Regions from separate parts of the Halobacillus sp. ABR2_026 genome, predicted to be linked through region 1. Evidence: riboswitches for the same ligand, from Rfam matches in the RefSeq annotation. Region 1 holds a riboswitch; each other region holds the start of a gene.

Region 1 (10,571 bases):
CGATATTTCGAAATTCGTACTAGGTAAAGGACGGAAAGCTCTTTATGTATATTCATGATCAACAACAAACATAAACAGAGCTAAATATAAACAAGCATGCAGAGATTGAATCTCTGCATGCTTGTTATTTATTGATCATCTTTGGATGCGTTTTGGTCTTTTTCTTCAATCATTTCAATTTCATCAAGGTAACGCAGGAGGTCGCCGTAGACGACAGAATCGGATAAGGCAAGTTCTTCTTCGGCCTGTTTGAATCCTGGCGTGCAGGATTCTCCTTCAACGGGTTCTCCTGTTTCACGGTCGTAACAGTTTCCGTTCACACCCACGTACTCTTCATTAGCAAAGTTTCCATCTCTTGTAATCATCATTTCACGGCGGTCTTCACTGAAGAGGTCCTGACCGAACTGGACAGGGTTTGGATCATCGACGCCGAGAAGGTTCATCAATGTCGGACGCAAGTCCACCTGGCCGCCGACCGTATCGTTTTCTTGAGATTCAATGCCTTCACCAAGGATGAGAAGTGGCACTCGCTGCAGTTGGAACTGTTCATAATCGTTGATTTCTTTATCGAGATACTCTCCCATCGCCTGCTGGTGGTTTTCTGAAATTCCGAAGTGGTCCCCGTAAATGACAAGGATCGTATCATCATATAGATCGGACTTTTTGAATTTCTCCACAAACTGTTTCAATGCTTCATCCTGGTAGCGGATCGTCTGGAAGTAACGGTTCAATGTTTCACTGGACGTATTTCCTTCTTCAATGAATTTCTTATCTTCAGGCAGTGTAAACGGGTGATGGTTCGTCAGCGTAATCATCTTGTTGTAGAATGGCTGTTCCATCTGCTCCATTTTATCGATCGAATCACTGAAGAAATACTCATCAAGGTAACCCCAGCCATAGGACTTCTCTTCTGTCACTTCGTAATCTTTCTTGGAGTAATACTCATCATAACCAAGAGAATCATACATGACATTACGGTTCCAGAATGTTTCATCATTGGCGTGCATCGTTGAAGAGAAGTAACCTTCTTCCCCAAGCACTTCCGGGGTCGCTTGATATTCATTTCCTGAGTGGGTAAAGAACGCGGCCCCACGATTCAATCCATACAATGAGTTGTCCAATAGAAACTCAGAATCGGACGTACGCCCCTGTTTCACTTGGTGGTAGAAGTTACTGAAGTAGGCCCCTTCTTCTTTCAAATCGTTGAAGTATGGTGTCAGTTCTTTTCCATTTACCGAGTTACCTACGACAAAGGTCTGCGTACTTTCAAGAGAGATGGCAATGACGTTCTTACCTTCCGCTACGCCTGTCATGTCCTCATTCGGTTCGGTTTTCTGTTCATTGATATAGTTCAGGACAGGAGACAGTTCGTTACTGTCGGCAAACGTCTTCTTCGCTTCAGTCTGACCTTGAAGGACAATATCATACGCATGGAAGTTCAAGACTCCGATATACTTCACAAGCATGTTGCGGTCGAATGCTCTTTCCAGCAGCTCTGTGCGTTCAGTGGTCGCCCACCCCAAGTTTACAAGGAATAGGGGAATGGCGATGACTGCCAAAATCAAGCCTTCTTTTCGTTTCGGCATAAAGCTTTGGAAACGCTCTGGTTTTAAATAGAAAAGCAGGAACGCAGCAATGAAAACATCGACGAACAAGAAGATATCCGTCACCGATAGGATTTTTGTGATACTTCCACCCATACCAGCCAGGTTCGCCGCTTGACCTAACATCGGAATCGTCAGGAAGTCACTATATTCCCTGTAAAACAGAACGTTCACGTACAATAGAAGGGATCCAATTATATAGGTGGCAAGCATCCCTTTACGACCTGCCAGCATAATCCCCACACCGAATAAGAGGAAAATACTGCTTAATGGGTTGAACGCTAAAATCGCCGCTTCATTGGCGTTTTCAATATCAAGCGTGAATATACCACCCTGGATGATATACATCTTCAACCAGAAGATGGCCATCACAGCAGCATAAATCATACATTTCTTCTTAAACGCGGGGTCTTTCATTTTCGTTTTTAACTTGGAAAACATGATAAAACCTCCGTTGAATTAACTCTTCACTCATCTTTTCAGCTTCACATTTCTTATACATTCATTCGTTGTTTTGGTTGTTATTGACGACGAAACTCATCATAACATACGAATGCTGATTATATTCCATTATCATAAAACTGTTAAACGTATTTAAAGAGATGACATAACTGTTACATAGACGTTAAAGAGCAGACAAAAAATCCCACTTCATGGTGTGCCGGCAGCGAGTGGGATTTTATATGCCTATATCTTCGAATCTGATTTTTTAAATATAATAACAACAGCGAAGGGTCATTTAAAGAAGAGTTTCAATTTCTCAAGAACCTTCTCTACCTCAAATGTTGAATCATGATAAGCCACATGGCCATCCGGACGTAATAGAAGCGTATGTCCCTTCTTCATCCCGAGCTTTTTGCCGAGATGCCTATGCACATCATAGATGATGGAAAGCTCCTTCTCTTCGGTTTTCACCGTTCCTCCCTTGGCGACGAGGAAAACTTTAATCAGGTCTGGATAAGTCTCGTTAACCTTCCGGGAAAATGCATAAGCCCTGTCGATCAAGGCTTCATCCTGCGCGTCTATATAAATGAAGCAGACATAACCATACCTTCGAATCAACGGATACACACTTTTATCGTTGGAACCATCGAAGAAAAGCAAATGATCGGGAACCCGCTCCCCAGAAAGGATCGAACCTTTAGGAAGAGAAGCGTCCTGCAGCTCTTTGTTTTTGGCGGTGTCTTCATATTCATTGTAAATATTAGAAAGGTGGTTCGCGATTTTCTTCTGAACCCAGTTCTGGGTAAGAGCTGCTTTCCCTGTCCAGTTTCGCACTTTCCCCTGAACTCCTTGCAGATCTATGATTTTCAGCATGCGGGATGTCTCTTTCAATACATCCAACCCGTTAGGCGCCCGTTCGTCATGATAACTCTCCAAAAAAGACTCTTCTGCGTATCCTTTAAGGACGGCATCGAGTTTCCAGACGATGTTTGAGGCATCCTGTAAACCCAGATTCATCCCCTGTCCACCGATCGGATTATGGATATGAGCCGCATCCCCGACAAAAAACACAGGACCTCTTCTGTAGTTGGGGACCTGCCGATGAGCCGTGCCGAAATAAGACAGCCATTTAGGATTTTTCACTTGATAGGAATCTGTCAAAATAGTGTCCAAGCTTTCCTGCAGATCTTCCATAGTCAGTTCATCCTGATGAGGCTGGCCCTGCTTGGCACGGTCCATGCCTACAACCCGGTAACTGCCGTCTTTATAAGGAAAGAATGCGACCGCCCCGCGGTCATTTAAGTGCATGTTAATATAAAGTTCTTTTAAGGAAGGAACATCGACGTCCCCAAGGAAAAACGTATACCCCTCGTCCTCTCCATCAAAAGGGACATTCAAATCTCTCCGAACCTTACTGTGAGCGCCATCACAGGCTAGAAGATATTTCGCAAAATACCTCTTCAGTCCCCCGTCATGCTTGGCTGTAACATATACCCCTCCTCTCGCCTCCATCACTTCTACGACTTCATGTTCCCTGCTCACGCCGCCTCCTGAGGATATAAGGTTTTCTTCAAGAATCTGTTCCGTTTCACTCTGAGGAATGATCAATAAATAGGGATATTGACTTTCAATATGATAAAGGTCGACGACAGAAGGATTTTCACCACCCAGGTGAAGCTTGGATCCGGGACCAGGGTAACCCTTTTTTAAAAATTCTTCGTGAATCCCCAGCAGCTCGAACATTTCGAGCGTCCGCGCCTGAATCCCCAGTGCCTTTGATAATTCGGAAGGACCGGAACGCTTCTCTAAGCAGATAAAGTCCATGTCCCTTTTTTTCAACTCATTAGCAGCCATCAAGCCGGCGGGACCTGCCCCTATGATCAATACATCTGTTTCGATTACGGACGTCATGACACACACTCCTTTTGATCAATGTTCAGGAAGTGAATCTCCTGGACCGATATACCCTAATTACCTTTTACCCTTCTCCCTCCTCTTCAACCATCGTGTACCACATCCGCCCTCTCCCTCTTTACAAACGAAACCGGCAAAAAAAGCAGCCTGCTGATCAGCAGGCTGCTTGTTCTCACGTTTTAGTTTTACAAAGACCCGACGGCATCTTTCACCGATGATGATCCACCGACAACTTGGAATTCCTTCCCGATCGTAGAATCATCCTGCAAGGTAGCTAAAATCACGCGCGCGACATCTTCCCGTGAGATCTCGCCTCTCTCCACAGTCTCCGCTGCTTCGACTTGTCCGGTTCCACCGTCGTTTGTCAGCAATCCTGGATGAATGATTGTATAGTTCAAGTCCGTTCTCCGCAGCCAGTCATCTGCGTAATGTTTTGCAGCGACGTACGGAGCGAAGGAAGAAGGGGCTCCCTGAATGGCTTCACGAGTCGTATCAAATGAACTGATCATGACGTAACGGTGCACGCCTTTCTGCTTCGCAGCCTCAATCGTTTTCACGGCTGCATCCAAATCGATCAACATCGTCTTATCAGGACCCGTATTCGGTCCGGAACCTGCTGTGAAAACTACGGCATCCACTCCGTCAAAAGCTGCCGCGATCTTTTCGGGGTCATCCTCGAGATCGACCACCGCTGTATCGGCTCCGAGATCTTTGAAGTAGGAAGCCTGCTCTTCCTTACGAATCATCGCCTTCGCTTCCATACCATCCGCCTCTTGAATGAACTTGACGAGGTGTTTACCTACTTGACCATTGGCACCGACAACGAGCACTTTCATGTGATTCATCCTTTCTCTATCCATTCCATTGATTCATTTTATGTTCTACCCTAAATGTTACCCTAATCCACTAAAACAAAACCGACGGATCGGTTGATCGAAAGCAGTACAATCTCTTAAGAAGACCTCTCCAGATTTTTGAACCCTTTCCTCCCGGTCACCCGTATATGTAGGAAAAGGAGGAGTTCACATGTTCAAAAAGTTACTAGCAAGTGTAGGTGTGGGCGCTGCGAAAGTCGATACCCAATTGGAAAAGGACCAATTCATTCCGGGAGAGACCGTCCATGGCAAGGTGGTCATTCAAGGGGGAGAGGTTGATCAATCCATCGACTCTATCCATATCTTCCTAATGACAGAAGCCATCCGTGAAGTGGATGATAAGAAAGTGAGAGAAAAAGTGGCCCTTCAGAAATACCCGATCGCCCAACAGGAGACGATCAGCGAAGGAGAAACCAAAGAGATTCCTTTCTCCATCCAGCTTCCTTATAACATCCCAGCCTCTCACGGAAGACTTCCGATTTGGTTTGAGACAGGTCTCGATATCCCAATGGCTCTTGATCCTGAGGATCGCGACCCAGTCAAAATCGCGCCGCACCCTTACATCCACACCGTATTAGAAGCTTTGGAAAGCCATCTTCACTTTCATTTACGCAAAGTGGAAATGGAGTACTCCAAGCATTATGGTTATGTTCAGGAATTCGAATTCACGCCAGGTGGAGATTACCGGTCATACTTAGATGAACTGGAAGCGGTCTTCTTCTTACGTGAAGGCTCCCTTGATCTTATGCTTGAAGTCGACCGTCGCGCGCGCGGGCTCGGTGGGTTGTTCGCAGAAGCATTAGAAATGGACGAAAGCCGAGCGCAAATCACTTTCAGTGACCAGGAATTGAACGGTCCATTAGAAAATGTCGCCCAAAAGCTTCAGCACACCATCGACCAATATAAAAAATAAGGCTCTATTAAAGTTCAGTGTTGATATTTGCATCAACGGATCGAAGTGACCATGAATGATAGGGTGGTAAAAGAGAATTTATTTCCAAGTGTCGCAACCTTTAGATGATCTACTTTCATGATCCAACCATTGAATCTTGTTGGATTATAATTTCGAAACTGAGTCTTTAGCTAAAGGGAGGATTGTTGAAGGCTACGTTTCGAGATGTTTTTTGAGTGGATGGGGCTGCGCGGAATAGCTCGCTTTCCGCGGGAGCGCGGTGAGCCTCCTCAGGCTAACGCCTTGCGGGGTCTCACCCTGCACTTTTTTCCTCGTAGATATCCGGTTTCTGCGCCTAGCGGCTAGTGAGACTTCCCTCACTTCTGTACGATAAGTCAACATCGAATCTCTTCGTTCTTCGTGTTTCCTTTATCTCCTCCAGCTCAGTCCAGTCCATACGCCGCCGAACGAGGCGCCTGCACACTTAAGATAGGAGTCTCGCCATTCCCCTCCGCCCCTTTGCCATGGCAGATTCTCTAAATCACTACTGGAACAATCAGCTTGAATGACTGAGGAAAGTAGATCATATAACCTCTCCACAGCAGGCATTCAGAATTTATAAGCTTGATACAGAGCACTTTATGCCTGCCTTAAAATGGGGAAGAGGGAACAATTTCTCTAGGTATAGGGGTCGTTTCTCTTTACTATGAAAGGGGTGGTTGGGAAGCTGCGAGACTCCCGCGGGAATGGATGGGCTGGCGAGACCCCACAGGACGAAGTCCGAGGAGGCTTGCCGCCATCCCCGCAGGAAAGCGAGTGGCTTCCCAGCCGCCCCTAACGCTCAACCAGGCAATGAACCCCCAGAACATCTCGAAGCTGAGTCTTCAAGAAAAGGGAGCTTTCGTTGAATAAGCCAAATATAAAAAAAGAGTCCTCTCCATGTTTGGAGAGGACTCTTTTTTCAATCCCTTAGGAAGAATTCTGTTCTTCCCTGTATGTCTTAGTCCAAAGGATGAGAACTGTGAAAAAAAACCCGCCGAAGATAAACCCAATTCTCAATAAAAGATCAGAGGTGATTACAAAAGCAGAAAACAAGAAAGAAAACCAGATCATAATCAACATCGACACTTTGGCACGTACAGGAATTCCGCGTCCTGCTTTGTAATTTTTAATATAAGAACCGAACCACTTGTTCGTCATCAGCCAGTTGTATAACCGATCCGAGCTTCGGACGTAACAAGCGCCTGTCAAGAGTAGAAAAGGAGTGGTAGGAACAAGAGGGAGGACAATTCCCAGGATTCCGAGCACAAGCGATATACTACCAACGATAATCAAAATTATTTTAACGATTTGCTTCATAGTGGACTCCTCAATGCATCGTTACTACTACAACCACCATACACTAGGCGGTCTTCCTTTTTTCAGCTTACTTTAGATTCCTCCCCCGCTTCAACTGATTCTAATGAAATTTCACGAAAAGGTCACTTTCCTAATAGAAGGAAGAGGAAGCTCCGCGGATGAAAGATTGTTTATTTTCAAAATTTTTGTTATATTGAAGAAGTTAAAACTGAATATGCGTCAGAATCAGGTGCAGATGAACACTTTTTTGTTCACCTGCTTAAAAGGGAAATCGGTAAAAAGCCGATGCTGTCCCGCAACTGTATTTGGGAGCGAACTGGAAGACCACTGTTCTCGTCAGGAACGAGAATGGGAAGGATCCAGGAAGCGATGATCTTAAGCCAGGAGACCTGCCTGATTCAGCCAACATCATTCCCTACGAGGATAGGAGGTGTTAAGTGCGAGTGGTAAGAGTATGGACAGGTGCATTCGTATGCCAGATCCGTGCTCCATCTCTGTAACGATCAACTCAACTTAACAACTTCTTTTGGAAGTTGTTTTTTTCATGCACTTAATTCGAATAAACCAGAGGTGCTTCATATGTCCTTTACCGAAAATTACGTCAATGAGCTTAAGTCCTATATTATGATACACCTGCATTCTTCTGATCCCTGTCCTCTTGAAGCGTCTTATGAGCGCTTGAAGTCTGAGGCCGTGCAGCATAAAGAGAGTTTGGATCACCTGGAGGAAGCTTATCTGCTTGTCCGGGAGGAGATTTCAGGAAAGTAGCGTGCGAATCTCGCGCGACTATTTTTGTAAGCGTTTACTCTATAAGCGATAAGGAGGAGTCATATGCAAGATCAGACCAGCTACAAACCCGGTTTAGAAGGAATCATTGCTTCAGAGACCCACCTTTCTTTTTTGGATGTAGAGGCGGAGGAAATCGTTCTCCGTGGATATGAACTAATCGAGCTTGCAGAACAGAAACAGTATTTAGATTTCATTCACCTTTTATTACAAGGAACGCTTCCGAATGGAGATCAGCGAGAGATCATTGAGCAGGATTTAAAGAAAGACTACCAGCTTCCAGAAGGCTTCTTCTCCCTATTCCATCAGCTTCCAAAGGAAACCCACCCGATGGATGCCTTAAGGACTGGAATATCCGCTCTTGCCGGGCATGAAAAACATTTGAACGAACGTCACGAAAGAGCCATCTCTCACATTGCGATCAAACTGTTAGCGAAAATCCCGAACATTGTTGCCAACAGTTATCATATCCTTCACGATCACCCAGTCATTGAACCAAAACAGGATCTTTCCTACAGTGCAAACTTTTTATACATGATGACCGGAAAAGAACCGACACCCGCTGAAGCCAGGTATTTCGATCAATCGCTGATGGTTTACAGTGAACATGAAATGCCGAACTCGACATTCACTGCGCGGGTAATCGCCTCTACCAACGCAGACATTTACGGCGCCCTGACTGGCGCTGTCGCCTCTTTAAAAGGCAACCTTCACGGTGGTGCAAATGAGGCGGTTATGCATATGCTTCTCGATGCAAAAACAACGGACGGGTTCCAACATCTTCTCTATGAGAAACTGCAGAACAAAGAAAAAATCATGGGATTTGGACACCGCGTCTATATGGAGAAGATGGATCCTAGAGCTGCATTAATGAAGCAAGCGCTTCAGGAACTTGCCCGAGACAAAAAACGTGAAGATTTGTACGCCATGTGTGAAGCAGGAGAACAGCTCATGAAAGAAGAAAAGGGATTGTATCCGAACCTTGATTATTATGCAGCGCCTGTCTATTACCTGCTGGGTATACCGATCGATCTTTACACCCCCATCTTTTTCTCTGCACGCACCCTCGGGTTGTGTGCTCATATCTCAGAACAGTATGCAAACAACAAGTTATTCCGGCCAAGAGTCCTTTACAGGGGGCCGAGGGGATTGCATCCTTAACAGCCAAGGACCGGGGTCTGCCCCGGTCGGTGGTTCATTACTTCTTACATAAAAACAGGAAAGGTGGAAAAGAACATGACAAACGTTAAAGTCGACAAAACACAAGGAACGGACGAGTTGTTGGAACACATTTCTCATTATGCCGTACACGGGGAGATCACCAGTGCAGAAGCGTTGGAAACGGCGCAGTATGTCTTAATGGATACATTAGGCTGCGGCTTCTTAGCCCTCAGATATCCAGAGTGTACAAAACATTTAGGACCGATTGTACCTGGCACTGTTGTTCCTAACGGATCACGTGTTCCCGGGACATCTTACGAGCTGGACCCTGTACATGCAGCATTTAATATTGGATGTATGATTCGCTGGCTGGATTATAACGATACATGGCTTGCTGCCGAATGGGGGCATCCATCCGATAACTTGGGCGGCATCTCTCGCTGCGGCCGATTTCATCAGCAGAAAACAGGTGGCTGATGGAGGAAAGCCTATGCAAATGGAAACCGTCCTTGAATACATCGTCAAAGCCCACGAAATTCAAGGTGTACTGGCGTTGGATAACAGTCTGAACCGTGAAGGACTCGACCATGTGCTCTATGTAAAAATCGCAACGACGGCAGTGGTGACGGCTATGCTTGGTGGAAATACAGAAGACGTTGAGAATGCTCTATCCCAGGCGTGGATCGATAATTCGAGTCTCCGCACCTACCGACATGCCCCGAACACAGGCTCGCGCAAATCATGGGCAGCCGGGGATGCGACCAGTCGTGGTGTGAGGCTGGCGTTAATGACGATGAAAGGTGAAATGGGCTATAAAACAGCTCTTACCGCTCCTGAGTGGGGATTTCAGGATGTCCTTTTCGGTGGCAAAGAACTGACTTTGGCCCGGCCTTTCGATTCCTACGTGATGGAGAACATATTGTTCAAAATCTCTTATCCTGCTGAGTTCCATGCGCAAACCGCTGCGGAGGCGGCCATCCATTTACACGATAAAATCAAAGACCGATTACACGATATAGAGAAAATTACGATTACAACCCACGAATCGGCCATCCGAATCATAGATAAGACCGGCCCCCTTCATAACCCGGCCGACCGTGATCACTGCCTGCAGTACATTACAGCGATCGGCCTTCTTTTTGGATCGCTGAATGCCGATCATTACGAAGATGAAACTGCCCGCAATCCGGAGATTGACCGTCTGCGGGATTTGATGGTGACAGAAGAAAATGAACAGTACAGCAAGGACTATTTGGATCCCGAAAAACGGTCGATCGCCAACGCCGTCCAAGTGTTCTTCAATGACGGCACCCATTCGGAACAAGTAGCGGTCGAGTATCCCATTGGTCACAGACGCCGTCGTGATGAAGGGATTCCTCTTCTCTTAAATAAATTCCAGGAAAACTTAAAAACCCGTTTTCCATTCCATCAGGTGAACAAAATTCTTAACCTGTGTGAGGATTATGAGGAACTGGCCGATACGTCTGTACCAAGATTCATGGAAATGTTCCGAATTTAGATGAATACAAAAGGAGG
Region 2 (10,571 bases), 1.6 Mb from region 1:
CGTGCACGTCCCTGCGTGGAGGCAGGTCAAGAACATCGAATTCTTTTCCAAAACCGCCTTCTTCTGTGTATCCTCTTAATTTCCCCGCCTGGTCTTCGGTTTGATGTTGGTGATCATGTTCACTCATTGCCTTCCTCCCATTTTCCAAATCGTATCCAAAAAGCGAGCACAACATCGATAAGAAAATGTGCCAGGATAGTGACAAGTAAATTTCCGGTCAGCTCATACATATAGCCGATAAAAAAGCTGACGAACAGTACAGATACCAATAGAACAATTTTTGTTAAATAACGGATGTGCATGATGGCAAATAGAACGCTTGCCACCACATACCCGAATTCTGCATGCAGTACGCCGCGAAATAAAAGTTCTTCACTACACGCCACCAGCAGCGTCAGGCCGATGATTCCTTTAATGGAGCGGTTTTCAAAAACTTTTTGGTTAATGCCGCCATCATCATACATCCTATGTGGTAAACGATACACGAGGAAAAGGTCAATGAGAAGCACCATAAGTCCCGGAATGAATCCATAAACGAACAGTTCACCACTGTTAAAAGCGAACTGGCTGCGCCAATCGGACCAAAATTCATCAAAGAGGAAAACACTGCCGATGAGAGCTATGAAAAAAATACTTAATTGGGTGAGCACTAATTGTAAGGTAATTTCCCGATCATTCATTTGCATGATTAATTCGGTTTGAGATTTACGGGTCATGAATGACTCCCTCTTCCGAAAACCATTTTCAGCCTTTCTTCCCATCCAGCCTTTTCCATATGATAATGCTCCTCCTGCAGTGCCAAAGCATCAATGTTGAAGTCACACAGGTCACAGCACGGGACAGAAGGTGGCCTGACGATCGCCTGGAAAGGACGATACAGCGTTTCTCTCCGGCAGTCGGAGGTATGGATCCACTTCATCATCTCATTCAATTTGTTATGTTTATACACCCACCGCTCTTCTAAATGCCGGCTGATGGTCCATTGCTGTTCCACCTCGACCTTCTTTAAGATCCCAGCACTGGTGATTGCTTCTTCCTCCAATTGGAACTTGATGAAGTTCCATTGGGATTCCGATAATTCAAACCGGTCGATCATGACCTCATCTTCCGGTATGGCTTTCCCTTCTTTTTGTGTTAAAAAGGAGAAGACCCGGTTCAAATCCTTCTTATCCGGAAGTTCACTTTCAATCAGCCTTTGGGGAAGATAATGGTCCTTTCTTGTATAGAGAAGCAGGCTTACCGCATGTCCCCCGTCTCTTCCTGCCCTTCCGACCTCCTGGATGAATGATTCCAATTGGGGCGGCAGGTGGAAATGGATGATGATGCGAATGTCCTTTTTATCGACTCCCATCCCGAATGCACTGGTACAGCAAATGATATCCAACTGGTTGTTCATGAATTGCTGCTGCACGAGCATCCGGTCCGTCTGCTCCATGCCACCGTGATAGAAGGCCACCCGTTTATCAAGCTTTTCCCTCAAGGCAAAACTGACTTTTTCCGCCCATTGCCTGCTGGAAAAGTAAATCATGGTAGGAGCATCGTTTCTTTTAAGTACTTGCACCATTCGATCCGTTTTTTCTTCAGGGCTCCCACACTCTTCCACAGCAAAACTGATGTTCTGTTTGTCCATGGGGTAGACTCTTTTTTTCATAAGGGGGCGCTTCAGTTTTTCCATAATATCCTGCTGGACTTCAGGGGTAGCAGTTGCGCTGAGAGCAAGAACCGTCGGATCTCCCATATTCTCAATGGATTGATGAAGCTTCAAGTAATCCGTCCGGAATTCATGGCCCCACTGGGAAATGCAGTGAGCTTCATCAATGACGAACAAACGGACATCCAAGCGGTCCAAACCACGTTGAAACCACTCATTCTGCAACATTTCAGGAGATATGTAGATGAGGGAATAGTGTTCGAGGTTCTTCATGACCGTTTTTCTTTCGAACTGATCCATGAAGCTGTTCAAAGCGGTCACGGATTTGTATCCGGTAGCTTTCAACTGCTTTACCTGGTCCACCATCAACGAAATGAGAGGGGATACCACAATCGTCGTTCCATCGATCATTCTGGCCGGCAGCTGATAGCACAGTGATTTTCCTGTCCCGGTGGGTAAAATCCCGAGAACATCCTGTCCATTCAATACATCTGTGATGACTACTTCCTGGCCTTCCCGGAATTGATCGAATCCAAAATGTTTTTTTAGTACCGATCTTAAATCATACTTCATCCTGTGTAAAACCTTCCTTTGTTCGATGTTGGCCTTTCGCCAGGGCAAGGCGCAATTCAAAATAGTCGTACTTTCCATGCAAAGCTTCATGGATTTGCTTTAGCTTCTTCGTATCAAGACGAGCCGCTACATGATTGATCGCTTCTACATCTTCCCTTTCCAAAAAAGGATCAATAGGAAAATCCGGGATGATCAATGCTGATTCGACGATGTGATCCTGAATCGTACTCTTTTTCAACCGGCGGACCCGGATGATTTCCTGTAACCCCAGCCCTTGCTGTAAATAATGGTACGTCTTTCTGGCTGATCGCGTAATCAAATGGCTCGCATCGAGCCCTTTTGTACACAAGTGGAGCACAGGGAACCGGACATTGTCTTTTTTCGCTTCCAAAAATAAATAATAGGCCGTATGTTGGAGCAGAAGATGGATATTTTCCGGTTCTTCATCAAATTCCCTCGCCAACTGATCCAGCGTCATCCCGATGACAGAACCTCCGGTCAGCCGGTGTACGAATATATCCGCTTCTTTACGATTGTGGGAGCACATGAGTGCCTGGATCTCTGTATATAATGACTCGATGATCTTGGGTATTTTATTTTGAAATTGTACATAGACAGCACGCGCCCACTTCTGTGTTTGAAAATCTTCAACGATCGGGACATAATGATAAATGCCTGATTGATGATTTGTAATCATTTGAATCAAGAGGGTCATTCGCCGGACAAAAACCGGGATGACCTCATGCCAGACCATTCCTTTAAAGAAATGAAGCTCCTGATCTGGAAAGGTGTAAAGGTGATCCACTCCTTGATCCGTGAGAAAAGGAAAAGATTTTTCATTCAGTCGGATGAGGTTCCGTTTCTCGAGGGAGTGAATCATCCGTTCCAATGGTTCCCTTTCAAGAGAGGGGTAAATCCCGAAATAATCATCCAGTTCATATCCTTTGGCGTCCTGCATCGTCTGAGATGACCTTTTGCCGGTCAATAAATGATAGATGCCTGAAACGGTGCGTTCTCCACCCAGCCTGTCCAGACACACGAGAATCAAATGCTCGAACATTTCACCCCCTCCTTTCCGTCTTGGTCAGCCTCATTCAGTTGAAAACAGAGAAGCTGAGATTTACAATAAATGTTGTACTTCTATATCGATTGTACCGAGTTTTTACATCGCTTCATTGAAGGAGGTCGAATTTATGGCCAAATATACAATCGTCGACAAAGAGACATGCATAGCCTGCGGGGCCTGTGGCGCTGCTGCACCTGATATCTATGACTACGACGACGAAGGGATTGCTTACGTAGTCCTTGATGATAATGAAGGAACAGAAGAAGTTCCTGAACTGTATGAGGAAGACATGGAAGACGCTTATGATGGATGCCCCACCGATTCAATCAAAATTTCCACGGATCCTTTTCACGGAGATCCATTGAAATTCGAAGAATAATCGTCACCCGGAGAAAAGCCCCTAAATACTAGGGGCTTTTTTACTTGACCAGTCCTTCAAACCGAATTTCAGCTTCTTCCCGGTCCATGGTCGAAAATATCCGGTAATCCTCTGAATTGATAATGCGATAGTGTTGACTGATCACATTCTGCTGGAGGATGTATTTTTCTCCTTCGGCAATGTTCTGCCACCACACTTTCCCGCCGAGCGTTTTCGTTCCTTGCGGTTCCACGTGTTTATGAGCGATCGTCTCGACAATTTCGACGGGTGAATCACCCAAAACCCCTTTTAACACATCACTCTCTTGAAACAAGGCACAAACAGCAACAGCCGTCGTCCAGCCTGCCATCGTTCGTTGCTTTTCTATTTGGACGAGTGTTTTTTTGGATAGTCCCAGGATTTCCGCCATCCGATCCTGTGTATATCCATGCTCGACGCGTATCAATTTCATCTTTTCCGATAATAACTTTCGAACTTCATTTTGATCCATACCCTATCGACCCCTTTTCTACGTTCCTTTATTTTAACATGAGGGGAAGGGTCAATCCTATCAAAAAGACCCCCCTGCTATTTCTTACAGGGAGATCTCCACCAATCATTTTTGTATTGGATTTACCTTTTCCGGGACTGGGATCGGTTTGTCAAGGTCGTACGTGGAAAACGTCTGAACATCGATGCCGTTGAATTGAACTTCTTCAAACCCAAATTGTCCGGCAGAAGCCATGACCGCTTCCATCATCATGAGAAGCTGTTGTTCACTTTCCCAGGCTCCATGTTGCAGGTTGATCTGCACACTTCCCCCCTCCGATGTCACCGAGGTGAACTGTACATGCTCAGGGACAGCAGGAGTCAAATGGAGCCCTCTGCCTTTCTCTTTCATCATAGAAAGAGCCTCTTGGAAGGTAGGGGAACCATTGAGTGGAACGGGTGCCAGCAGCTGGTTAGACGAATCTTCCGTTTGATAGAGGTGGTATACGTATTCCCCTGATTGGATGACTGGTAGATCTGTCATTTCTCCATAATTCCCGAGAGGAACTGGGTCACCGGATGTCGTTTGTAAAGTGATTTTATCCAAAGGGAATCCTTCTAAATCCCACCGGATGGATTCAACAATCATTTGAACCATAGCTGTGCCGCTTGCATTAAATTCATCAGGAAAAATGGCGACCGCTGTTCGTTCATTCTCATCAACTTCATACTCGAGTTCTTCAACCAATCTTTCCGTCAAACCATACGTTGCAGGATCAAAAGTTTGGGTCTCATCATCACGTTGATAAGTGGGAATGACGACTTCTGCATTCTTCCCCGGATAACTGAGCGTCGTGTGATGATCTAACGTTTCCGCAACAACATACGAGTCCAGATCCGTTCCCTGATCCTCTTTAAGTTCAGCAGGTTCTGCCCCGGATTCATCTGTATCCTTTTCCGTTCCAGATTCTAAAGAAGGTGGCTCTTCTTCAGTCGTTGATTCGGCCTGATCGATCTCCTTCGATTCTTCTCCATCGTCAGCCGTTGACGATTCAGATGATGGGTCACTTTCTTCAGATGACGCTGAAGATTCCGCCATTTCTTCCTGGGTACTGTCCGCTGACTCTTCGGTCGTCGACATCCATCCATTGTTCGTAAAAAAGACCGGGATGAATACAGCGAGAACAAGCAGCACGGCAATAGTAGCCATTCCGGGAAACAACCAAGGAGCCACTTTCTTTTTCGAAGGTTGAATACGTGCTGAGACCCTTTGATAGAGCTGTTCTTTAGACTGACGGTCTTCCATTGCAGGCAGTTTCTCCAACCGTTTTTGGATGTCTTCTTCATTAGGCTTCTTCATGGTGTCCCCTCCCTTCTTCCATCTCTTCCAGAATCGTTTTCAAGGCTTTCATGGCCCTGTGTTGGGTCGTTTTCACTTTACTCTCACTCCAACTAAGAATTTCTGCTGTTTCTTTGATCGACATTCCCTGGATGAACCGGAAAATCAACACACTGCGCTGATCCACCGTGCATTGGTCCAGGGCTTTATAGACGGCACGGATTTCATCATTCTGGACAGCAATCTCTTCCGGCATTTGGTTTTGATCTTTAAGTTGTTCGCCCTTTTCTGTCCAATCGAAGAATTCCATGATCCGGTTTCTCTTTCTTTTCTGTTTGCGGAAATAATCGATGGCCACGTGTCTCGCTATAGAAAACAGCCATGTCTTCTCTGAGCTATTTCCATGGAATGAATCATATGATTTCATGACTCTCACATACACATCCTGGACGAGATCTTCAGCAAGACCGCGGTCCTTGACCATGTAGATGAGGAATTGAAAAAGGTCATGATGGTAATTGTCGTATAGTTCATCAAAGAACGTTCGCAATGGGTGTACCTCCTGGGTCATTATAGTAGTCGTTTTATGTAGAGTAAAAGTTACACCTTCTATCTTAATATGCAAAAAAAGAAAAAGGAACCGCGTTTAGAAAAGAATCCGCTTACCTTCGCTTTCACCTGAATATTTCCTATGTAGTAAAACGCCAAAGAAAAAAACTGCCCACTGGATGGGCAGCTAAGATGCATTCATTATTGCGTTCCTTTTAACATAACGTTGGAATAGTTTTCCGAGTACTGGTGAAAGAACAAGGATAAACACCGTGTTGGAGATGGCGTGATTCATATCCATCGGCAGTCCGGCCAGATAATAAGCCCAAAACGGTTGTCCGACAGCCCTCATCGTCAAGGAAAGAATCAAGCCGAACAGCAGCCCGCTGAAGAACCCATAAACGGATAAAAGCCAAACCGGCATGTTAGCCCAATACTTTCCCAAAATCCCGGCAAAAACACCAATGATGGACCATGCAATGATCTGCCAGATCGTCCAAATCCCCATGCCCAAGAGAACATTGGAAACGAACGTAGTGAGCAGGGCGATAAGAATTCCTGCAACGGGGCCGAGCCAAAAGCCTGCAATGATGATGATAGCAGTCACCGGCTGGATATTCGGCAAATGAGCAAGCGCCATCCTTCCGGCAACAGCGAGTGATGCCAGCATCGCGATCAGCGTAAGTTTATACGTGTTCATCTCGATTATTCCCAGGAACTGTAATCAAAAACGATTTCGTCTCCATCCTCAATTTCGTATTCATTCGCACCAACCATCGCTTCTTCCCCGTTAATGGTGTACATCCATGCCATTTTCTCTTCCTGATCCCCGGCAATCCCTTCGATACTGTTGATGAATCCGTCCGATTGTTCGACCTCATAATTGTTTTCCATCACTTCCATGAGTGTCGTTCCTTCTTCGACAGTGAATTCATCTTCTGCAATTATTTCTTCCCCATTGTTTTTAGACAATTGCATATCTACGGTAACTTCCTGTACTTCTTCTTCTTGTGTTGCCGTTGACTCACTGCTTCCCTCAGATCCGCACCCAACAAGGACACCTGCTGAGAGAATCAAAGCCACCAATACGGAATACCATTTTTTCATAAGAACCTCTCCTTTACTATTCGTGTTTCAGGCTTCGCGGAGAGGAGATTGAGGACCACAATCGGTTGGTTCCTTCAGTAAGGTTTACGACGATCACGAAAAAAAGCCTGCCCCTCTAAAGGGCAGGCTTAAAGACAATCGAAAGGATAAGAAGCATCAACCACGTTCTACCGATCGGTTGTCTCAAACGCTCAATCCCCGAAGCTTTGAAACAATGGATCAGGCAGGTCTACTGACTTGTGCGTCATCCTAATCAGGATCCTTCCCATGTCTACAGACACAGTGGATGTTCCCTTTCGTCTACACATACAGTTGCGAGGACAGTTCTGGTTTTGCACCAGATTCCCTATCAAGTCTTTTCAGACACCTGAATCCTCTTCATATGAAGTTTCCATAGATAAGATTACAACAATTTTTTGAATATAGCAACATTATTTGTGAGAGAATGGAATTCGGAATGTAAAGGTAGTTCCTTCCCTCAATTTACTATGAACGCTGATCGTTCCTTCGTGGGCATCCACGATATTTTTCGCAATCGCCAAGCCTAGACCTGTGCCTTTTTTGTAATTTTTATTTTCCCGTTTCCTGGATTTATCGGCTTTATAAAAACGTTCGAATACAAAAGGAAGATCTTCTTCTGCGATGCCAAAGCCGGAATCTTTTACACTTGCGACCCAGTCATGATCATCTTTTTCAAGAATCACACGTACTTCACTGCCAGGATCCGAATGACGGATCGCATTATCAATCAGATTCGTAAATACCTGTTCGATACGGTCAGGATCGAAGGTTAGATTGCCAAACTCCGCAAGTACCTCCAAATGAAGCTCCACTTCTTTTTCTTTAGCGATACCACTGAATTTCCGGACAATTCTATTCAAGAACGCCTCCACATCAACAGACTCTTCATTCAATTGGATATGCCCTGCTTCCATACGGGCAAGATCCAACAGTTCATTAACGAGCCGGCCGATTCTCAAAGATTCATCGTGAATGATCTGGGCCAGTTCGTTTTTGTCTTCCTTCGATTCCGCAATATCATCCACAATCGCCTCACTGTATCCTTGAAGCATGGAAATAGGCGTACGAAGTTCATGTGACACGTTGGCAATAAAATCCTTGCGCAATTTGTTCAACCGTCTTTCTTCTGTCATGTCCCTCAACACAGCGACAGCGCCGCGGACTTTTTCTTTATCATATAAAGGGGTCATGATGATAACCCATGATCTTCCTTGGAGAGACATCTCGACCATCGATTCATCTTCATCTGTGATGACCTTTCCAAACAACTCCCGAAGCGGCTCGGGCAGCGATGCCTGGTTTTCAGAATCCTGAGAAACATTCTGATCGAACATATACGCCTCTAAGAACTGTTGCGCTGGAGGGTTAGAAATCAGCACATGTCCTTTCCGGTTAAACGTAATGACACCGTCCGCCATCGACCGCAAAATCCCGGATAGTTGTTCTTTTTCCTGATTTAACGCATTGATGTGGAATTTTAACTCCCGGCCCATTCGGTTGAAGGCCATGGCAAGCTCTCCGATTTCATCATGGGTCCGAATCGGAATTTTCGTATTGAACTCCCCTTTAGCAAGTTCAAGCGCTCCTTCTCTCATTTTTATCAGAGGAGCCGTAATTCTAGTGGAAAGGAAAAAAGCGAAGATCGTCGTCAATACAATGGCAATACCCGCTCCCAAGAATATGATCTTGGTCGTTTGTTCAGACGTTTCTTCGATTGTATCCAGGGATTGATAGACATAAACAGCTCCATCTTTATTGTTTAATGGGGTCCCGACAACCATGATCCCTGTTTCCCCATCCCCTAAGTCTGCGACTTTTTTTACATCGGCTCCTTCACTAACGACCGTCGCCAAATCTTGATCGTTTTCAAACCAAGACTGGTCGAGCACCGGAAGCGCATCTGAATCACTCTCTGATACAAGTGGCTCCCCTTCCCCTTTCACGATGACCGCTCGACTGGCCGGGTCTTTCACGAGAGCTGTCGTCGACAGCAGCAGCTCCTCTTCCTTTTCATAACGGTCCACCACATCCGAAATCCTGTCTGCCGTCTGGAGCAAGTGCCTTTCCGCTTCCAGCACATGATAATTTTGAAAGAACTCCAACAGGAGAACCGTCAAAATGAACAGCACAAAACAGACTAATAGCAGAATAGTGAACCATAATTTCCCAACAACACTACGCCAGAACATCAGTCACCTGATACCTCAAACTTGTAACCGATGCCCCATACCGTAACAATCATCCCTGCAGCTTCCGCTGATACTTTACTCAGCTTTTCACGGAGACGTTTGACATGGGTATCCACCGTCCGGAGGTCACCGAAGAATTCATACTGCCATACTTCTTTCAATAACTGTTCCCGGTCGAAAACTTTGTCCGGGGATTGTGCCATATAGTGAAGAAGTTCGTATTCTTTCGGTGTCAAGGCCACTTCTTTACCATCCGCTGTTACACGGTGGGCATCGTTGTCGATGGTCATATGTGGGAAAACGATGACATTCCGAGCCGAGGTTTCCGTTTCCAGAAACTTTGTAGATGAAGAGCGACGCAGGAGCGCTTTCACACGCAGAACCACTTCTCTTGGACTGAAAGGTTTGACGATATAGTCATCGGTTCCGACTTCGAACCCTTGTACACGATTCGCTTCCTCCCCTTTTGCCGTCAGCATGATGACAGGGGTGGCTTTCTTCTCACGAAGTTCCTTGCATACCTCAATCCCGTCTTTACCCGGCAGCATTAAATCAAGCAGGATCACATCATAATCGTTCTGAATCGCTTTATCTAAAGCTTCTTCGCCATCTTCCGCCTCGTCGATAACGTAATCTTCTCTCTCTAAATACATGCGGATAAGCCTGCGGATTCGTTCTTCATCATCCACTACGAGCACCTTTGCTTCTTGATCCATATAAAACCCTCCATATCAATAAAAATTGAACGCTTTCAATTGATTTCTAAACAAAGGGCAGGCCGAGTCATGAGTCCCGCCTGCCTGTTGTGTCTTATGCATAAGAGTGTAAACCTGAAATGATCAAGTTGACAGCGATCAAGTTGAACATGATGATTCCGAAGCCACCAACCGCCAGCCAGGCGGACTTCAACCCCTGCCATCCTCTGGAAAGGCGCAGGTGAAGATAAGCAGCATAAAAGAAAAAGGTAATCAAAGCCCATACTTCTTTCGGGTCCCAACCCCAGAATCTATCCCACGCCTGCTGTGCCCAAATCATAGCGAAAATAAGGGCTCCAAGCGTAAACACAGGGAATCCGATGGCAACCGCACGGTAGGAAACTTCATCGACAAGTTCAGGATTCACCTTTTTATTAAGGAGCGGTTGCAAAGCAGCCGCGACCCTTTTTCTTAAGATCAACCGCGTTCCACCATAAAGAACTGCTCCACCTAACAGAGCCCATAAGAATGTAT
Region 3 (10,571 bases), 220 kb from region 1:
CTAAAAAGGCGGCGATCATGACCCAGACCATGTCAACGGATTGGAGGACAGATTCGGCGGATATCGCTGTTTCGGCGTTTGCGACTACCGGGAATCCGAGGAGAGCAAAAAAGAATAAAGGAACGATTTTTTTCATAAATAAATTCTCCCTTTCTAAATGAAATGTTAGATGAGTGCTTGTTTACCGGTTTCTCCTGTGCGAATCCGGAATACTTCATCAATGGTTGATACAAAAATCTTTCCGTCACCGACTTCGTCAGTAGCACACACATTGATGATCGTATCGATCACAGGACCCAATTCAACGTTTTCAATAACCATTTCGACTTTCACTTTGGGATAGAGTTTAATTTCATAGCGGCTGCCTCTGAATATTCCTTCCTGACCTTTCTGCTGCCCACACCCAGCGACTTCCGATACCGTCAGTCCTTTCACTCCCAATTTATCGAGACTTTGTCTCAAATCCTGGAAAGCTTCCGGGCGGATAATTGCCTCCACCTTTTTCATGACTATTGTCCTCCTTTTTATTACGTGTTAACTTTTCTAACACAAAGAGTTAGTAATTAAAATTAACTATAAAGTAAAAATTCAGAAAAATCAATACAATTTTTGAGGTTATGTTAGGAAAGGTGACATAAAAGCGCTTTCCATATAAAAGAAGACCAGGTCATCCATATTTTGGATGACCTGGTCAGGTATAAAATGGAAAGTGTATTTATAGTTCGTCGAAGCCGTTGGTTTCGGATACTTTTGTGTATTGGCGGGATTTTTGTTCAAAGAAATCTGACTTTCCTTCATCGACTTCTTGATACGCCCGGATCCATTTCAGTGGGTTTTCCGTGTAGGAAGGGAAGGGCTTTTCTGCCCCTAGCAATCGGCATCGCTTGTTGGCGATATAACAGATGTAGTCTTCCAAATCCTGAATCGGAATACCTGGGAATTGGTTGCCGATCAAATGGCGCGCCCATTTGATTTCCAACTCCGCAGCCTGTTTGAATGTATCGGTTACGAATGTGCGGTAGTATTGGGCGTCCAGGTCAGGGTTTTCATTGAGAGTTTCGTTAAATATATGTCCGAATAGACTGACGTGGATTTGCTCATCCCGGTTAATGTAGTTGATCATGGTACTTGTGGATACCATCTTTTGATTTCTTGCCAGGTTGTAGAAAAAGGCAAATCCCGCGTAGAAAAAGAGACCTTCAAGTACAACATCGTAAACGATCGATTTCAGAAAGCTGTCTACAGAAGGGTGATCGTCGAATGCCTGATACCCATCTGTAATGAAGGTATTACGTTCTTTGAGTACTTCATCATGCTTCCAGTAATCGAAAATTCTCTCCTGCTCTCCTTGATCGACAAGGGTTGATAACACGTAAGAATAGGATTGGTTGTGTACAACCTCCTGGAAAGCAAGCACCTGCATTAAGGCAGACAAGCTTGAATCTGTCAGGTAATCAGAGACTTTACCGGAATAATCCGTTTGGATAGAATCCAAAAAGGCGAGCAGTCCGATGATTTTTTTGAATGCTGTCTGTTCTTGATCTGATAACTCCGGCCATTGTTTCAGATCATTGCTCATATTAATTTCATTCGGAATCCAGAAATTTGCCAGCATCGTCTTATACATTGGATAAGCCCATGAGTATCGGGTATTATCCCAGTTCAGGATGTTTGAACTTCTTCCATTGATCACACCTGTGGAGGCATTTGGAGCTTTGTAATCTACCAGCTTTCTTTTTTGTATGGATGCAGTCATAATGAACTTCCTCCTTTATTAAGATGAGCATACTTCACAATCGTCAAACTCTCCCTGGCTTGAGGTCGATCGCGTATAGTAGGTGGTTTTGAGACCACACTTCCACGCAGACAAGTGGAGATCCAACAGTTCTTTTGCTTGAATATTGTTCCTCACATAGAGATTGAATGAGACGGATTGGTCGATAAATCTCTGCCGGATACTGTTCTGCCGAATGCTTGCTTTCTGATCGACGTCATATGCTGATGGATAGTATGCATACGTTTCATGAGTGAGGTCCGGTGCCGTCACAGGAATTTTATAATCTTTCTTTTCTTCAGAATAGAACTTCTTGAATATTGGATCGATGCTGGCGGTGCTCCCAGCAATGAGTGATGTACTGGAATTGGGCGCAACAGCCATCAAGTATCCGTTTCTCATGCCGTTTTCAGCTACCTTGGTTTGGAGCGCTTTCCAGTTCCAAGTGCCGTGTTGGTCAAACGTTCGTTTAAGAAAATAATCTCCTGTCTGCCAATCGGATCCTTCGAATAATGGATAGCTTCCTTTCTCTGCAGCAAGTTCGGAGCTTGCTTCAATCGCATAATAGGAAACAGCCTCGTAAACTTCTTTTGTGTAGTCGAGCGCGGCTTCTGATTCCCAATCGATTTTCTTCCTCGCAAGTAAGTGCGCCCACCCGAATGTTCCGAGTCCTACCCCCCGGTAAGATTGATTGGTCATTTGGGCTTGAAGAACTGGAATCGTATTGCGGTCGATGACATTATCCAGCATGCGGACTTGAATCGAAGTCAGACGTTTCAATACTCCGGCAGGGACGGCGCGCCCGAGGTTGATACTCGATAAATTGCAAACGACGAAATCACCGGGTGATTTCACGGTAATGATTTTTCCACCTTCTACATACTGCTCATCCTGGGTGGTCGCTTTCTGATTCTGTGCAATTTCTGTACACAGATTGCTGCAGTAAATCATTCCGGAGTGATTGTTCGGGTTCATGCGGTTGACTTCATCTCGATAAAACATATAGGGTGTGCCTGTTTCCAGTTGTCCGATCATGATCCGTTTCATAATATCAATCGCCGGTATTTTTTCTTTGGATAACTCAGGGTGTGCAATACACTCTGCATATTTTTCCCGGAAGGAGCCGTTCCCTTTCTTCTCATCAAAGTGATCTTCAAGAGAGTATCCCATAATTGTGCGGACTTCATGTGGGTCGAACAAATACCAATCTTCTCTTTTTTCAACGGCTTCCATGAAGAGGTCGGGGATGGACACCCCTGTAAAAAGATCATGAGTCCGCTGACGCTCGTCTCCATTGTTCAGCCGGCTGTCAAGAAACGGGAAAATATCTTTATGCCAGACATCCAAATAAACAGCTATTGCTCCCTGACGTTGCCCGAGCTGGTCCACACTGACAGCCGTGTTATTAAGTTGTTTCATCCAAGGGAGAATTCCAGAAGATACGCCTTTGAATCCACGAATGTCACTGCCGCGGCTTCGAATCTTCCCGAGATAGACTCCGATCCCTCCGCCGTGCTTGCTAAGGTTGGCTATATCGGTATTGCAGTCATATATGGACTGCAGGGAGTCGTCAATGGTGTCGATGAAGCAGGAACTCAATTGTCCATATCGTTTGCCGGCATTGGAAAGTGTCGGGGTTGCTACTGTCATATATAATTGGCTGAGCGCCCAATAGGCTTCTTTGATAAGAGGGAGTCGTTTGGATGTTTTTTCTTCCGCCATCAGCACCATCGCTATGATCATGAATCGTTCTTGAGGAAGCTCAAAAATTTCCTTCTTTTTGCTTTTGGCCAGGTAGCGGTCGCTCAGCGTCTTCAGTCCAATATAGGTAAATAAATGGTCACGCTCAGGGACAATCGTTTTTTCCAGTTCATCAATCTCCTCTTTGGAATAGTATGTAAGAAGCTTCGTGCTGTAAATGTTTTTCTCGATCAATGTTTGAATCATTTGATGGAATTGTTCATAAGGCCTTGTCGTTGAGCGGTTGACTGAAGCTTTTTTATATAAATCCTCCAAGTGGATCCGGCTTGCTACATATGTCCAATCAGGACTTGCTTCATCTATTTCCGCCAGGCACTCTAGAATGAATGCGTGAGTATCATTCTTGAATGCGGGTGCTTTATCGAGCAGCTTCTGTAGATCGAGATGTGGGAATTCGCTCGTCCACTGGTGGATTTTCTTCTCCCAGGCGTTGGTTTTGGTCATGGTTTCCATTTGGTTCACTCCTCTAGAAATATATAGGTGAAAGGTCATTGCGGATACAAAAAAATCCGCTCAATGATAAATTGAGCGGATGAAACCATGAAACGAAGAGAACCTGCGAGCATGTTCGTTCCATCGCTTCATCTTCTCAATCCCCGAAGAAGTTGAAACTGCAACGAACACGAAGACAGGTCTCCTGGCTGACACTCGATCTTACTCTGGTCCTTCCCGTGCAGGTACACAGTGGAATGTCCATTTCGCGAGTGTTTACAGTTGCGGGGGCAGCTCCGGATTTGAACCGGATTCCCTATTAAGCCTTGTGGCATCTTCTATTCGTAGATACTATATATAGTGTATTTGTGATTTTAAATTAGCTTATCTTGTGTTTCTATCATAACGCTGCAAAAGACAACTTGCAACTATTTATTATGGAAATACATCAAAAATAGGGGGCGGATGCTTTCAGTCTTCCGCTATAATGGGGGAGAGAAGTTTTTCGGAAAGGGATGATTTTATGGCCGAGACATTTAACTGGCATAAGGAAGCAGAGAAGCAATGGAATGATCGTGCGGAAATGTGGAACGCAAAAAGCCGTTCGATGTGGGAGGATGGGAGCAGAAGCACGATTCTTCCTTTTTTGAAAAAGCATGTGCCTAAAGGAAAGGTCGCGGATTTGGGATGTGGCGATGGATATGGCTCTTATCTGCTTTATAAACACGGTTATGACGTGACAGGGCTTGATTTGTCGCAGGATATGGTAACAAGAGCGAATCATCGTGTGAGTGATGAACGAATCCGGTTTCTTCAAGGAGACTTAACAGACCTGCCTTTTGAGGGCGGTTCCTTTGATGCGGCAATGGCAATCAATTCTTTGGAATGGATAGAAGTTCCGTATAAAGGACTTGAGGAGATGAAGCGGATCTTGAAGCCTGGCGGACGTTTATGTATCGGACTACTTGGACCAACGGCGATGCCGAGAGTAAACAGTTACCGTAGAGTTTATGGAGAAGAAGTTATTTGCAATACAATGATGCCTTGGGAGCTTAAGAAAATGGCAGAAGAAACCGGGTGGGCATGCATCGATGGAGAGGGTGTATACAAGCGCGGCGTAAAGGACCATCACATCACAGAGTTGGAGGAAGAATTAAAACAGTCCCTTACTTTCATGTGGATCTTCATCTTTGAAAAACAATAAAAAAGCCCCTCTTGTCGGGGGTTTTTTATTTGGGAATAAATGTATGACCTGGTGCACCAAAATATTCCAGATAATTCAAGGGGTGCTCTCTACGTTCTCGGTCCAGAGAAATTCTTTAAGGAGATGATCGACTTCTTCGAGTTCGTGCAGGCCGGAGTGGGTGGCCAAAGGGTTGTAAAGCCGTTTTTCTCTATATTGTCCAAAAGGAACAATTTCTTCTAATCCGCTGACACTTGAGGCATGGACGAGCCCATCCCAGTGCTCGGTTTCTGGTTCTTCCCCATTGACCACACCGGCGATGGCGAATACTTTCACATCATTTGGAAATTGGTCTTTCTTCTGTACCATCTGCTGTAAGGCTTCCGACTGTGGTTGGAGGTCAGTAGTGGCTGCTCCGTAATTGGAAGCGAAATACCCTTTCTTTTCAATTCCCCGGAATGGGCTCGCTATCACAGACAACCGCTCCACTCGAGGGACTGAATATTGATGGTCATTCAATAAGAAATTGACCGATGCCAATCCTCCCATGGAATGGCCGACGAGATTTACCTGTTGAATATTGTAGTCCGCTTTGAGGCGGCGCATGATCTCGGACAGCCAATGGGTTTGATTATGAATACTGGCGCGGTTGTTTTCAAACAGCACTTGAATAAAGGGGTTATGTGTTTCTGTGAAGTCACCACGAATCGTGACATGTCCCCGGCTTGAAACATAAATTGTCATATGTTGACGGCCCCATTGCAGGTTCTGCATGCGGTCGATCATCGTCTCAAAACTCCTCGGCCCTCCTTTGAAACCATGGACGAACAAAGTAGGGACAAGATCTTCACGAGGGACCGGCTCAGAACTCCCGGGTCTTGAATTTATCATAAAGAAAAGTAGTCCAATGAGCAGGGAACCGAATAGGATCGGTGCCCACTTTTTCCAATTCATAAAGGGTTCCTCCTGAAAAAAAGATCTATGAACAGTGTAAAGGGAATTGCGCGCTGCTTCTGGTATATTTATGAAAAAAGAATGACAATATGTCGAACATACCCATAGCATACCCGGATCGACCAGTGGGCATCGAAGGGTTTATCTCCCATATTTCAGGGAAAACTGAAATTGTAAAAAGATTGGATAACGGAAAGGAGCTTTCCATTGAATCAAGAAGAATTGAAGAAAAAGATCCACGAAGTCATGGAAAATCACAAAGTCGGTACCCTTGCCACCGTGAAAAACAATAAGCCGCATACACGTTATATGACCTTCTGGAATGATGAAGAATTCACGTTCTATACACCGACAAACAGAGAGACCCATAAAGCGGATGAAATTGAAGCGAATCCTCACGTTCATATTCTCCTTGGATATGAAGGAGACGGATATGGCGATACGTACTTAGAGGTAGAAGGTCAGGCGAAAATCCGGGAAGATCAAAAAATTAAAGATAAATTGTGGAATGACCATATGGATCGATGGTTTGACGGAAAAGATGATCCTGAATATGTCGTCCTTGAAATCTTACCAGAAAGTATCCGCTACATGAACCAAGGGGAGAAAACCCCGGAACAATTAGAGTTATAAATACGTCAATGGCCAGCTGAATATAGCTGGCCACTTTTTATTGAAGAGAACAAGGCTCATCTTCATATTCAATTTCAAGTGTAATGTGTTCCAGCGGGATAGGACGTAAAAGCTCTTTCACGTCTTCTTTCACCTTACATATTTCATCTTTATCTGCTTCCGCACGGACGACAATATGAGTGGAGAAAGCGTGGTTTTCTCCATCCATTGACCATAGGTGAGTGTGGTGGCTCGATTTGACCGCTGTCAATGTGTTTATTTTCTGAACGAGCTGTTCAAGGTCCACGCCTGCAGGTACTCCCTCTAGGAATAACCGCATCGTTTTCACAAGGTTTTTCACAACATTATACAAAATAAACAGGGTGATACCGATGGAAGCAATCGGATCGAGTATCGGTAGATCAAAAAATAAGAGCGCGATACTGACAATCAAAACCGCCACCCAGCCAAGGACATCTTCGAGCATATGCCATGTCATGACTTTCTGATTCATGGAATCTCCGCCCTTGAGACGGAAAACAGCAGCCCCGTTCACAAGGATGCCCAGGATGGATAAAGCAATCATTCCTGCGGCATTGGGCTGCTCAGGATTTAAGAGTCTTGGGACAGCCTCTGTCAAAATAAATACAGAACCGACGATCAAAACAACGCTGTTGATCAACGCTGCTAAAAGAGAAAAGCGCCGGTATCCAAAGGAAAAATCATCGGTATGGCCTTTATTTGAGAATTTTTGAAGAAACCAGGCAAGACCGAGTGAAAGCGAATCTCCAAGGTCATGTAGAGCATCAGAGAGAATCGCCATGCTGTTTGTCATAATCCCACCGATGAGTTCAATAATGGTAAAAAAGAAATTTAAGAAAAAAGCGGTTTTGATTTTTCCTGTTGTGCCGTCCACGTGGTGATGGTGGTGATGGCCCATGGTTTCGACCTCCTCACAATATATGATTATATGTTCATATATATAATGTATGAAAAATCCCTTCATATGTCAAACCATTTCCGAGGAGACGGTGCTGATCAAGTCTCCTCGGGAAGGCTTTTTCTGAACTGATTTCAGAGTTGGTTAATCAACAGGATAAAACTTTCTGTAAATAGCATAATAATCCAGTTGGTTTCCGGTGATATCCGCCAATCTTCTCATGGCTTCAAGCAGGAAGGTTTTGTCCAATTGATAGATGACGCGAGTTTCAATATGATCGATCGTATTACAGGCGAAATCCCATAACATTCCATGTTTTGAATCGTCGATCGATTCAGCGACCATCCGGATCGCATCGACCAATTCTGTGATGATGAGGTGGTTATCACGAGCATAATGACGAATGAATCCGAACCCTCGGTATATATAGGACTCGAAGGATTCAGAAAGAAGGATGACACGTACTTGTTCTTCATCATCCATCAGGTAAGGGGTAAAGGTGATGTAGTTCTCTACGGTAAGCATCAGTTCAGCCATCCGGTGAATCGTGTTGGTGGCTGTTTTGGGGTCGTCGTTCCCCAACGATTTGATCGCTATTTCTGCCAGTTTGTGCATGCCCATTTGTATATCCTGAAGCTCTGTTTGTTTGTAATCGAGCATGACCATCCTACAATACTTTTCTTCATCAATGTCATTGGCTCCCTGGCCCCAGTAACTGATGAGGGTATTGTTTTTTAAGACATAATCTCCCACTTTCGCGTGGAAGTGAATGATGACATTATCTTTTTGTGCTTCGGCAATCATCCTTTTATAATCCACCAGTTGGATATATCCTGATTTTACAGCCCCCACTTGTTTCGCATAGGGGCGGAATTCATCCATCAAGTCCCCGGGGTCTTCTTTCCTGTATTGTTCGAGGTCTTTTCTCAGGGATTGGTTGATGATGCTTTCGGATGATTTTTTCATAGTATCTGTGATGTTGTGGACCTGCATCCACGTCGTAGCATGGTTGATAAAATAAATGAAAGTTACCGCAGAGCTGAAAGCAAGAAATATAGTAACAATCGGCACAGCAACGAAGACCTCGTGCTCGGTATTGCCAATAAACAGGAAGACCAGGAGAACATAAACGAAGTTCCCATTAAAGATTCCAAGTGCATGCTGTGTTCTTCGGTCAGAGACGAAGTTGAGCAGCATTCTCGGTGAGAATTGTCCGCTGAAAGTCGTTAAGACGACGAGCAGGGAGTTTAATGTGAAAGCGCTCAGTGTCAGGACACCTCCGATGAGTGTGCTGACCAGCATGCGGGTGATTTCGGCATTAATTGTGAAAAATTCATACGTGTATTGTTCAATTTGAAAAACGATATCCAATAATAAAGTAAGGATTACAAAGACAATAGCCATTATTATATAGAAAAAAGGCATGTACCATAAGGTCATTTGCATTTCGTGTTTTCGTTGACGTTTAGTCATTTGCATATATCTCTTTAAAGATACCGGCATCAATTTCAAAAACATACGTTTCCTCCTTTCTTTCCAAAAAGTTTCCTACCGTAGTTTCCCCTTAGCCAAGCGGACTAAAACGAATGCTGAAAACTTTCTTAAAAAAGTTTTAGTGGAAACTGCGGAAATTTTGTCCCGATATGAACAGTAAGGTATATTGAAAAGATAACGAACAGAAAAGGGGAGCTGGAGATGGAATGGGTAAAGAAAACATTCGCTGAATTATCTAAAGAGGAATTGTATGACATTTTACAAACGAGAGTCAGGGTCTTTGTTGTTGAACAGGAATGCCCTTATCCGGAAGTCGATGGCAGAGATATGGACTGTCTTCACCTATGGATGGAACAGGGAGGAGAAATGGCGGCTTATTGTCGTATTGTGCCCCCGACAGAAGGGGAGGGGCATTACAGCATCGGTCGTGTCCTTGTCAAAACCGAACACCGGGGGAATGGGTATGCACGTCAGGTGATGGACCGGGCGATTGACCTCCTAAAAGAGGAATTCAATGTGAAAAAGATTGCTTTGCACGGACAGGAGCATCTGCGTTATTTTTACGGGTCTTTCGGATTTAAGGAAGTATCAGAGGTTTATCTTGAGGACGGGATTCCACATGTCGATATGCTGATGACCATTTGAATTGGTTTTGATTGGACCTCTGCCGGGAATTATAGCTTTGTGAAAAAGTTTCCGAATGGAGGTAACACCATGAGCCCAAAAACATTTACGAAACAATACATTAATGGACAATGGAAGAACGGGTCCAGTGAAAAATATGTAGAAAATATGAACCCCTATACACAACAAACGATCGCTTCAATCCTTTCAGCGAATGAAGCAGATCTTGATGAAGCTTATGAGGCAGCTGTTAATGCCCAGGAAAACTGGGCAGCGGTTTCCCCTGCTTCCAAGCAATCTTATTTTGATCAATTATTGAAGGTTGTGCACGAGAGGAAAGATGAAATCGTAGACTGGCTCGTGAAGGAAGCGGGAAGTACGCTCGTCAAAGCTGAAGTTGAATTCCAGGCAGCGATGGGAATCATCCGGGAATCTTCCAGCTTCCCGACACGGATGAATGGACAGATTCTGCCATCCAATACACCTGGAAAAGAAAACCGTGTGTACAGGTCTCCAAAAGGCGTGATCGGTGTGATCGGTCCATGGAATTTCCCTTTCCATTTAGCCTTGAGATCTATTGCGCCGGCAGTGGCTACAGGAAATACAGTCGTCGTGAAACCAGCCTCTGATGCCCCGGTAACATCCGGATTGTTGATTGCAGATCTTTTTGAAGAAGCAGGTTTTCCTGAAGGAGTCGTCAACGTCGTTGTTGGTCGTGGGTCTGAAATCGGAGATGCTTTCGTCAAGCATCCGGCTGCAAAACTTATCTCTTTTACAGGATCGACCGAAGTTGGAAG

What was found. A riboswitch is a leader RNA that binds a small molecule or an ion and turns the genes downstream of it on or off. The one in region 1 is predicted to bind cobalamin.
Region 2: it holds a riboswitch for cobalamin, as region 1 does, so the genes downstream of both, ACXADE_RS10660 (DUF4430 domain-containing protein) here and mmgD (citrate synthase) in region 1, are expected to answer to the same signal.
Region 3: it holds a riboswitch for cobalamin, as region 1 does, so the genes downstream of both, ACXADE_RS01525 (ribonucleoside-diphosphate reductase subunit alpha) here and mmgD (citrate synthase) in region 1, are expected to answer to the same signal.

The regions. Positions count from the first base shown of each region.
Region 1 covers NZ_JBSWTM010000001.1:496,774-507,344, reverse strand. Annotated here, with positions in the region: gene ACXADE_RS02710 (LTA synthase family protein) at 129-2,045, opposite strand; gene ACXADE_RS02705 (FAD-dependent monooxygenase) at 2,340-3,959, opposite strand; gene ACXADE_RS02700 (SDR family oxidoreductase) at 4,148-4,798, opposite strand; gene ACXADE_RS02695 (sporulation protein) at 4,989-5,750, shown strand; gene ACXADE_RS02690 (YbaN family protein) at 6,699-7,088, opposite strand; cobalamin riboswitch at 7,299-7,499, shown strand; gene mmgD (citrate synthase) at 7,920-9,035, shown strand; partial or broken gene ACXADE_RS02680 (bifunctional 2-methylcitrate dehydratase/aconitate hydratase) at 9,111-10,554, shown strand.
Region 2 covers NZ_JBSWTM010000001.1:2,053,583-2,064,153, forward strand. Annotated here, with positions in the region: gene ACXADE_RS10615 (hypothetical protein) at 1-127, opposite strand, end outside; gene ACXADE_RS10620 (lysostaphin resistance A-like protein) at 120-716, opposite strand; gene ACXADE_RS10625 (RecQ family ATP-dependent DNA helicase) at 713-2,224, opposite strand; gene ACXADE_RS10630 (YpbB family protein) at 2,214-3,284, opposite strand; gene ACXADE_RS10635 (ferredoxin) at 3,418-3,669, shown strand; gene ACXADE_RS10640 (helix-turn-helix transcriptional regulator) at 3,710-4,159, opposite strand; gene ACXADE_RS10645 (hypothetical protein) at 4,265-5,497, opposite strand; gene sigX (RNA polymerase sigma factor SigX) at 5,484-6,026, opposite strand; gene ACXADE_RS10655 (ECF transporter S component) at 6,213-6,725, opposite strand; gene ACXADE_RS10660 (DUF4430 domain-containing protein) at 6,731-7,132, opposite strand; cobalamin riboswitch at 7,338-7,518, opposite strand; gene ACXADE_RS10665 (ATP-binding protein) at 7,564-9,342, opposite strand; gene ACXADE_RS10670 (response regulator transcription factor) at 9,342-10,058, opposite strand; gene ccsB (c-type cytochrome biogenesis protein CcsB) at 10,153-10,571, opposite strand, start outside.
Region 3 covers NZ_JBSWTM010000001.1:277,475-288,045, forward strand. Annotated here, with positions in the region: gene ACXADE_RS01510 (ammonium transporter) at 1-136, opposite strand, end outside; gene ACXADE_RS01515 (P-II family nitrogen regulator) at 166-507, opposite strand; gene ACXADE_RS01520 (ribonucleotide-diphosphate reductase subunit beta) at 716-1,756, opposite strand; gene ACXADE_RS01525 (ribonucleoside-diphosphate reductase subunit alpha) at 1,775-3,988, opposite strand; cobalamin riboswitch at 4,146-4,320, opposite strand; gene ACXADE_RS01530 (class I SAM-dependent methyltransferase) at 4,491-5,171, shown strand; gene ACXADE_RS01535 (alpha/beta hydrolase) at 5,247-6,104, opposite strand; gene ACXADE_RS01540 (pyridoxamine 5'-phosphate oxidase family protein) at 6,312-6,737, shown strand; gene ACXADE_RS01545 (cation diffusion facilitator family transporter) at 6,775-7,656, opposite strand; gene ACXADE_RS01550 (DUF2254 domain-containing protein) at 7,801-9,174, opposite strand; gene ACXADE_RS01555 (GNAT family N-acetyltransferase) at 9,352-9,795, shown strand; gene ACXADE_RS01560 (aldehyde dehydrogenase family protein) at 9,865-10,571, shown strand, end outside.